One region of the Mesorhizobium sp. B1-1-6 genome, then DNA from elsewhere that is predicted to be linked to it. Evidence: predicted binding sites of a transcription regulator. Region 1 holds the regulator's gene; the other holds the start of a gene.
What was found. Region 1 encodes PhoB, which activates phosphate uptake and scavenging genes when phosphate is short. Its sites were predicted from a motif close to TGTCATNNANCTGTCAT; they were not measured.
Positions count from the first base shown of each region.

Region 2: a site for PhoB is predicted at 1,618-1,634, ahead of FJ979_RS03665 (YdcH family protein). Genes of this name have one in related genera too.

Region 1 is NZ_VFWR01000022.1:24,232-28,586, reverse strand. It holds gene xylF (D-xylose ABC transporter substrate-binding protein) at 1-702, opposite strand, end outside; gene FJ979_RS29880 (ROK family protein) at 962-2,203, shown strand; gene phoB (phosphate regulon transcriptional regulator PhoB) at 2,211-2,900, opposite strand; gene phoU (phosphate signaling complex protein PhoU) at 2,920-3,627, opposite strand; gene pstB (phosphate ABC transporter ATP-binding protein PstB) at 3,653-4,355, opposite strand, start outside.
Region 2 is NZ_VFWR01000002.1:19,747-24,101, forward strand. It holds gene ispG (flavodoxin-dependent (E)-4-hydroxy-3-methylbut-2-enyl-diphosphate synthase) at 1-799, opposite strand, end outside; gene FJ979_RS03665 (YdcH family protein) at 1,369-1,548, opposite strand; gene FJ979_RS03670 (YdcH family protein) at 1,789-1,992, shown strand; gene FJ979_RS03675 (IclR family transcriptional regulator) at 1,995-2,789, opposite strand; gene FJ979_RS03680 (transporter substrate-binding domain-containing protein) at 2,919-3,800, shown strand; gene FJ979_RS03685 (amino acid ABC transporter permease) at 3,891-4,355, shown strand, end outside.

The DNA.
Region 1 (4,355 bases):
GCCTTGAGCCGTCAGCGCCGCGACGACGCCGCCGGCAGTGCCGTCATTGGCCGCGACCACCGCGTCGACCTTGTTGTCGTTGGCGGTCAGGAACTGCTCCATGTTCTTCTGCGCGTTGGCCGGCAGCCAGCCATCCGTATAGGCTTCGCCGACATTCTTGATCTTGCCGCTGTCGATGGCGTCCTTGAGCACTTCCATGGAGCCCGAGAACAGGAAATCGGCATTCGGATCGGCACCCGAGCCCTTGATGAAGACGTAGTTGCCTTCCGGCTTCACCTTGAACACTTCGCGGGCCTGCATGCGGCCGACTTCCTTGTTGTCGAAGGTCAGATAGAAGACGTCCTTGTTCTCGATCAGGCGGTCATAGCCGACGACCGGAATGCCTTCGTCGAGCGCCTTCTGCACCGCCGGGCCGATGGCGGAGGCGTCCTGCGCCAGGATGATCAGCGAATTGGCGCCCTGGGAGATCAGGCTCTCGACGTCGGTGAGCTGCTTGCCGGGATTGGACTGGGCGTCGGCGGAAATATACTTGTCGCCGGCGGCTTCGATCGCCTTCTTCATGGCGGCCTCGTCGGTCTTCCAGCGCTCTTCCTGGAAGTTCGACCAGGAAACGCCGATGACCTTGTCCTTCGCCTGCGCGATCGACGCGAGCGTCAGCGACATGGCGACACCCGCCAGGATGGCGGCTGTGAATTTCTTCATCTTAATCCTCCCTGCGCCGCGTATGGCGCGACCAAACAGGCCCGTAGGCCGGCACAAAGGCTCTATTTTTTCGAGCCTCGAAAAAACACTGGTCCATCGTCGGAACGCTGTCAACGTCGATTCTGATGTATTTTGATGTCCTCGTGAATTTTTTTCGAGCTCCGGAATAAATAATGACAGCCAAGGCCGGTTCTGCCAGTATTTGACGGTCGTCGGGATCCTGGGGAGAGAACGCGGCGACGGGGAGGATGCGAGAAACATGTCGGTCGGAATCCGCCACGACGATTTGCGCCGACGCAACCGGGCGATGGTGATCGCGGCCGTGCGCCGTGCCGGGCAGCCCTCGCGCACCGAGATTGCCGCGACCACCGGGCTCAGCCATTCCACCATATCGGCGATCTCCTCCGACCTGATTGGCGAAGGCATCCTGGCGCAGAGCAAGCCGAGCGAGGCCGGTGCGCTGAAACGCGGTCGGCCGCAGGTCGGCCTCAGCCTCAACCCTGAAGCCGCGGCGGTGATGACCGTTGTGCTGTCGCTGAATTTCCTCTCCGTCGCAGTCATCGACTATGCCGGCCAGGTGATATCTGAGGAGCAGCGCCGGCTGGACACGCTGACCCTGTCGCGCGAGGCGCTGATCGGCGAATGCGTGGCCATCGTCAGGCGGCGGTTCGAGGATCCCGACCTCGACGTCGGCAGCATCGCCCGTATCGCGCTGGCGATCCAGGGCATCACCGACACGGATGCGCGCGCCATGCTGTGGTCGCCGATCACGCCGCAGACCGACATCGCCTTCGCCGACATACTGGAGGCCGAGTTCGGCATTCCCGCCACCATGGAGAACGATTGCAACATGATGGCGGTGGCGCTGCGCTGGCGCGATCCCCAGCGCTACCGCGACGACTTCATCGCCATACTTTTGTCGCACGGCATCGGCATGGGCTTGGTGCTGAAGGGTGAACTGTTCACCGGCACCCATTCATCCGGAGGCGAGTTCGGCCACATGATCCATCGCCCCGGCGGGGCGCTCTGCCGCTGCGGGCGGCGCGGCTGCGTCGAGGCCTATGCCGGCAACTATGCCATCTGGCGCAACGCGAGGCAGCTTGGCGAGGACACCGAGCCTGTCGACGTCAGCGACGCCGACATGCGCACCCTGGCGGCCTCGGCGCGCGAAAAGGACGGGCCGGAGCGCGAAGCCTACCGCAAGGCCGGCGAGGCGCTGGGTTACGGCCTTGGCAGCCTGTTCGCGCTGATCGATCCGGCGCCGGTCGCCATGGTCGGCGTCAGCGCCGCCGCCTTCGACCTGATCGAGCCGGCTCTGCGCGAGGCGATTGCCCAGACCGCCGGCGGCCAGCACTCGAAATCGATTTCCTTCGACACCGAGCCGAACGAACTGCCACTGATCCGCGAGGGCTGCGCCATGCGCGCGCTGACCTTCGTCGACCAGGAGATTTTCGCGCCGGGGGCACAGGCGAAATCAGGCGTGGGCGAGAACGTTGCGTGACATATCCCTAGTCTTCGCGAATCGCATACCCCGCGCCCCGAATGGTGCGGATCACGTCAGGCATGCGGCCATTGTTGACCGCCTTGCGCAGCCGGCCGACATGCACGTCCACGGTGCGCTCGTCGATATAGATCGTTTCGCCCCAGACATTGTCGAGCAGTTGGCTGCGCGAGAACACGCGGCCGGGATGTCGCATCATGAATTCGAGCAGGCGGAACTCGGTCGGCCCGAGCCGGATCTCGCTTTTCTTGCGGTAGACCCGGTGCGATTCACGGTCGAGCACGATGTCGCCGACCTTGAGCACGCTGGACAGAACTTCGGGCTTGGCGCGGCGCAGCAGCGCCTTGACGCGTGCCATGAATTCCGGCGTTGAGAACGGCTTGACCAGATAGTCGTCGGCGCCGGTGGAGAGACCGCGCACCCGGTCGCTTTCCTCGCCGCGCGCCGTCAGCATGATGATCGGCAGCCGCTCGGTATCGGGCCGCATGCGGAGACGGCGGCAGAGCTCGATGCCGGACACCGCCGGCACCATCCAGTCGAGCACAAGAAGGTCAGGGACATTCTCCTGCAAGCGGATCTCGGCTTCGTCGCCGCGCGTCACCACCTCTACCTGATAACCCTCCGATTCCAGATTGTAACGGAGCAGCACACCCAGCGGCTCCTCGTCCTCCACCACCATGATGCGTGGCGCGATCATCGACTGGTCACCCCTGCCGTCAAGCCGCTGGCGCCGACATCGCCGTCTCGTCCTGCTTCGGGCGATTGGCGGGCAATTGCGTGCCGGTCAGCACATAATAGGCATTTTCGGCAATGTTGGTCACGTGATCGCCGATGCGCTCGAGATTCTTGGCGCAGAACAAAAGATGCGTGCAGGCGGTGATGTTGCGCGGATCCTCCATCATGTAGGTCAGCAGCTCGCGGAAGACCGACGTGTATTTGACGTCGATGCGTTCATCGTCGGCGCGCAGCTTGGCAAGTGCCGCGGCATCGCGCGCCGCATACTCCTCGATCACGCCTTGGACCTGGATCAGCACAAGCTGCGCCATGGCGTCGATGGAGTGCGACAGGTCGCGCGGCGTGGCGGCAAGGCCGACGGTGCCGACGCGCTTGGCGATGTTCTTGGCGAGATCGCCGATGCGTTCGAGATCGCCCGCCATGCGGATCGAGCCGACGACATGGCGCAGATCGTCCGCCATGGGCTGCCGCTTGGCGATCAGGGTGATGGCGCGGTCGTCGAGTTCGCGCTGGCGCGCGTCCATGATGGCGTCGTCGGAGACGACGCGCTGGGCGAGCGCGTTGTCGGAATTCAGGAGCGCCTTGGTGGCGCCGCCGACCATCGATGAGGCGAGATCGCCCATGTCGCGGATCAGCCTGCTGATCTGTCCGAGATCTTCGTCAAAGGCTGCGACTGTGTGTTCGGCCATGATCTTGGTCCTCGTATGCCTGGGATCAGCCGAAGCGGCCGGTGATATAGTCCTGCGTGCGCTTCTCGCGGGGCGATGTGAAGATCTTCTCGGTGCGGTCGAACTCGACCAACTCGCCCAGATACATGAACGCGGTCTGCTTCGACACGCGCGCCGCCTGCTGCATGTTGTGGGTGACGATGACGATCGTATAGTCGGCCTGCAGCTCATCGATCAGCTCCTCGATCTTGGCGGTCGACAGCGGATCGAGCGCCGAGGCAGGCTCGTCGAGCAGGATGACCTCCGGCTTCACCGCCACCGTGCGGGCGATGCAGAGGCGCTGCTGCTGGCCGCCCGAAAGGCTGAGGCCGCTGGCGTTGAGCTTGTCCTTGACCTCGCTCCACAGTGCCGCGCGCTTCAGCGCCTGCTCGACACGGCCGTCCATCTCCGCCTTGCTGAGCTTCTCATAGAGCCTGACGCCGAAGGCGATGTTCTCGTAGATCGACATCGGGAACGGCGTCGGCTTCTGGAACACCATGCCGATCTTGGTCCTGAGCAGGTTGAGGTCCTGCGAGCGGTCGAGGATATTCTGGCCGTCGAGCAGCACCTGGCCCTCGGCGCTCTGCCTCGGGTAGAGCTCGTAGATGCGGTTGAAGACGCGCAGCAGCGTCGACTTCCCGCAGCCCGAAGGCCCGATGAAGGCGGTGACGCTGCGCTCGGGCAGCGACAGGCTGATATCCTTCAGCGCC
Region 2 (4,355 bases), on a different contig from region 1:
TGCGGATGGTGTCGCCGATGCCTTGCTGCAACAGGATGCCCATGGCGGCGGATGAGGCGACGATGCCTTTCGAGCCCATGCCGGCTTCGGTGAGGCCGAGATGCAGCGCATGGTCGGAACGGCTGGCGAGCTCGGTGTAAACGGCTATCAGGTCCTGCACGCCGCTGACCTTGGCCGAGAGGATGATCTTGTCGCGGCCAAGGCCGATCTCCTCGGCCATCTCGGCCGAGAGGATCGCCGACTGCACGATCGCCTCGCGCGTCACTTGCTGTGCAGTTAACGGAAAGCCGCGAGCCTGGTTGTCGTCCATCAGCCGGGTCAGGAGTTCCTGGTCGAGCGAGCCCCAGTTGACGCCGATGCGCACCGGCTTGTCATGTTTGATCGCCATCTCGACGATTGCCGCGAACTGCCGGTCCTTCTTGTCCTTGAAGCCGACATTGCCGGGATTGATGCGGTATTTGGCCAGCGCCTCGGCGCAGGCCGGATGATCGGCCAGGAGCTTGTGACCAATATAGTGGAAGTCGCCGACGATGGGCACGTTGATACCGAGCCGCGCCAGCCGCTCCCGGATGCGCGGCACGGCGGCGGCGCTTTCATCGCGGTCTACGGTGATGCGCACGATCTCGGAGCCGGCGCGATGCAGCGCCGCGACCTGGGCGACCGTCTGGTCGACATCGGCGGTATCCGTATTGGTCATCGACTGCACGACGACGGGAGCACCGCCGCCAACCACCACGCCGCCCACATCGACGCCAACCGAGGTGCGGCGCGGGAAGGGAAAGGAATAATATCCGGTCATGCCGGCAGCCTTTAATCTCTGGAGCGCCGCGCGTCCACTTGGACGCACAAAAGCGCGCTCCGGGCCGATGCGCTGAAGTCCGGGCATGAGGTGGAGGAGCAAAGATGGCTTGTCAATGGCGACAGGTCGCCACTGGCCGCAATCGATGCCGCCGCCGGTTGCTCGGCGCCCGACTTTTATCGCTCGCTTGCGTCGGCCAATCGGCTACCTGGCGATTGGCAGGCCCCATCGCTTTGTCTTTCCCGGAACGAGTCCGTCATTTCGGGGAGGAGCAAGGAGAAGAGCGACGCAGCGCAGTCCCAGAATCCAAGCCCTGACCTCAGAGCGCCGCGGCAAGGCGGAATTCTGCTCCGCTGCACTCTTCGGTCAAGGGTTATGGCATAGATTAAAGGAGGGGCCCGCGCCGAGCTTCGTCCCTGCTCGTCCTGGGACTAGGAAGTCGGAAGGCCTCTGCCTGGTACGAATATCTGTGATGGTCGACCTGAAACCGAAGATCAAAACCACCAGTCCGGCGGCAATTGCCGCCGGCAGGAAAGACCCGAATGGTGAGCGGTTATGTCAGTGGGGCATCAATGCGTCGTGGGTTTGGCCCTCAGTTTTTCAATCTCGTCCTTGATTGCCAGCTTGCGTCGCTTGAGATTCACGATTTCCAGGTCGTCCACCGACGGGTGATTCATCGCGTCATCGAGCTCGCGTTCGATGTCGCCGTGTTTCCGCTGCAACTCATCAAGATGGGATGCAAGAGACATGATTGGTTCTCCCTTTCATGATTTCCTCGATTGCAGCCGCCAAAGGCGCGTCCACCGCAGGCTCGCTCTGTGACGGCACAATGACAGTGTGCCACCTTCGCGCAGCGATGTCGAATGATCCGTGGTAGCATTCCACGACAACGTGAAATGTGATATGGGCTGCGCGCCGGTGGCAGAGAGTGCCACCCCCCGCCCAATCAGGCCCAGCTTTGGGCGCCGCAGACGTGCAGACGGTAGAGAATGTCCGATCAGGAACAGGCCGATATTCGCCTCGAATTTTCCCGGCTGAAGCAGGAACACGCCGATTTCGACGCCGCGATCAATGCGATGATCGCCATGAACTGCGACCCGCTGCAGATCCAGCGCATGAAGAAGAAGAAGCTTGCGCTGAAGGATCGGCTGATGAAGCTGGAAGACAGGATCATCCCGGACATCATCGCCTGACTTCAGGTCCAGGCCGCGATCGAAAGCCGCGCCGCGCGTTCGCGCAACAGGGCCAGGAGTTCGCCTGTCTTCTCCTGCGACGTGTCGATGGGCACCACCAGGCACATCGTCGCCTCGACGGTGCCGGGTGCTGAAAACACCGGCGCGGCGAGGCATTTCGTATAGGCGTCGACGAGCCCCGAAGTGATGCAATAGCCGGTGGCTCGCGCCGTCGCTATGTCGGCGATGAAATCGTCCAGACGCAATCTGCGGCCATCGGGCAGCATAAGGTCGTCTTCCGATATCATGGCTTCGATCCGGGCCTGTTCGAGGCCGGCGAGCAGCAGCCTGCCTGACGCGGTCCAGGGCAGCGGGATCTGCAATCCGGTGGCGGAGCTGATGCGGAACGGCCGGGTGCCCGGGCTCGAGTGGACGATCGTGTAGCGGCCGCTCTGCAGCATGCACAGTTCGGAGGTCTCACCGGTCTCGCGCGACAGGTTGTCGACCTCCTGGCGTCCTCGCCTCAAGAGGTCGTTGCCGCGCACATAATCCATTCCATAGAGATAGAGCTTCTTACCGAAATAGACGCGGTTGCCGTCGCCGGCCATCTCCAGGAGGCCCGCATCGACCAGCGATCGCACCAGTGTGTAGGTGGTCGAACGCGGCGCGTTGACCCCCTTGGCGAGGTCGCCGATACCGATGGCGCGCTGCGTCGAATGAAGGAACTCCAGAATCTCGAGCACCCGGTTGAGGCCCTTCTCCCGAGAGACCGAAATCTTTGCGTCCGCTGAGACCGCCAAGGCGCTGCCATCTTGCATTGTTGATTCCTGATGTTAGTATCTGTCTTGTACAGGATACACTCGTCCCTTGTAAGAGACAAGTTCTGTAACGATCCGGGTGCGCGTATTGCCTGTGCGTAGGGGAACACAACACGAAAGGAGGTCGCTGTGGACGACACATCCAAAAGGCGTGATTTTCTGAAACTGGGTATGGCCGGACTGGCAACGGCCGGCGTCATGAGCGCGGCGGCAACGGTCGACGTCCAGAAGGCGGCGGCGCAGGCTGCGCCCGATAGCCTGCTACGCACCGTGCTGGAGCGCGGCAAATTGATTGTCGGCACCGGAAGCACCAATGCGCCATGGCATTTCGAGAACGATGCCGGCGAACTCGTCGGCATGGACATCACCATGGGGCGCATCCTGGCAAAGGGCTTGTTCGATGACCCGGCCAAGGTCGAGTTTGTCATGCAGGACCCGGCGCAGCGCATTCCGAACGTGACGACGAACAAGGTCGACATCACCATCCAGTTCATGACCATGACCGCGCAGCGCTCGCAGCTGATCAACTTCTCCAGGCCTTACTACGTCGAGGGCGTCGCCTTGCTGACTTTGCCCGGCGCCGAGAACAAGACCTTCGACAAGCTGCTTGCCGCAGGCTCCGCGACGCGCGTTTCCATCCTGCAGAATGTCGACGCCGAATCTTCGGTGCATTTTGCCTTGCCGGAGGCGCAGGTGATGCAGATCGATACACAGGCCAACGTGCTGCAGGCATTGGAATCCAAGCGTGCCGATGCCGCTGCCGTCGACCTCTCCACCGTGCGCTGGCTCGCCTCGCGCAATCCGGACAAATACTTCGATGCCGGCAAGAGCTGGTACTCGATGCTTTATGGCGCGGCGCTCCGGCAAGGCGATCTCGATTGGCTGACCTTCGTCAACCAGACCTTCACCATCGCCATGTTCGGCCATGAAACGGCGCTCTATGACGCCGCGTTCAAGGACTATTTCGGGCAGGAGCCGCCGGCGCGCCACCCCGGCTTCCCGGTTATCTGACGTCATCGGCGGAAGGGCGCCGACCCTTCCGCCTTTTTTCCTGGCGACGCGGCCAGCTTTGCGTCACATCGGGAGCACTGAGGCCGACGCATGGGTTATGCGCTCAATTTCAACCTGATCTGGCGGCATTTCGACAAGCTGTGGGGCGGTCTGCTGCTCAGCCTGGAGCTCGCCGTCATCTCGATCGCCATCGGCATCGTCATCGGCCTGGTCCTGGCGGTCTGGTACGTGTCGGCCGGACGCATGGTGCGCGGCATCATTGCCGCCTATGTCGAATTCATCCGAAACGTGCCGCTGATCCTGCTCGTCTATCTCGTCTTCTACGGTCTGCCGACCGTGGTCGACATCGCCTACAGCGCGCAAACCTCGTTCGTCGCCACGCTGGCGCTCTACAGCGGCGCCTATCTGGTCGAGGTGTTCCGCTCCGGTCTCGAAGCGGTGCCGCGCGGCCAGCTAGACGCCGGCAAGGCGATCGGCCTGACGCCCTGGCAAAGGCTGCTCCATGTGCGCCTGCCGACCATGCTGCGCATCACGCTGCCGGCGCTTTCCAACACT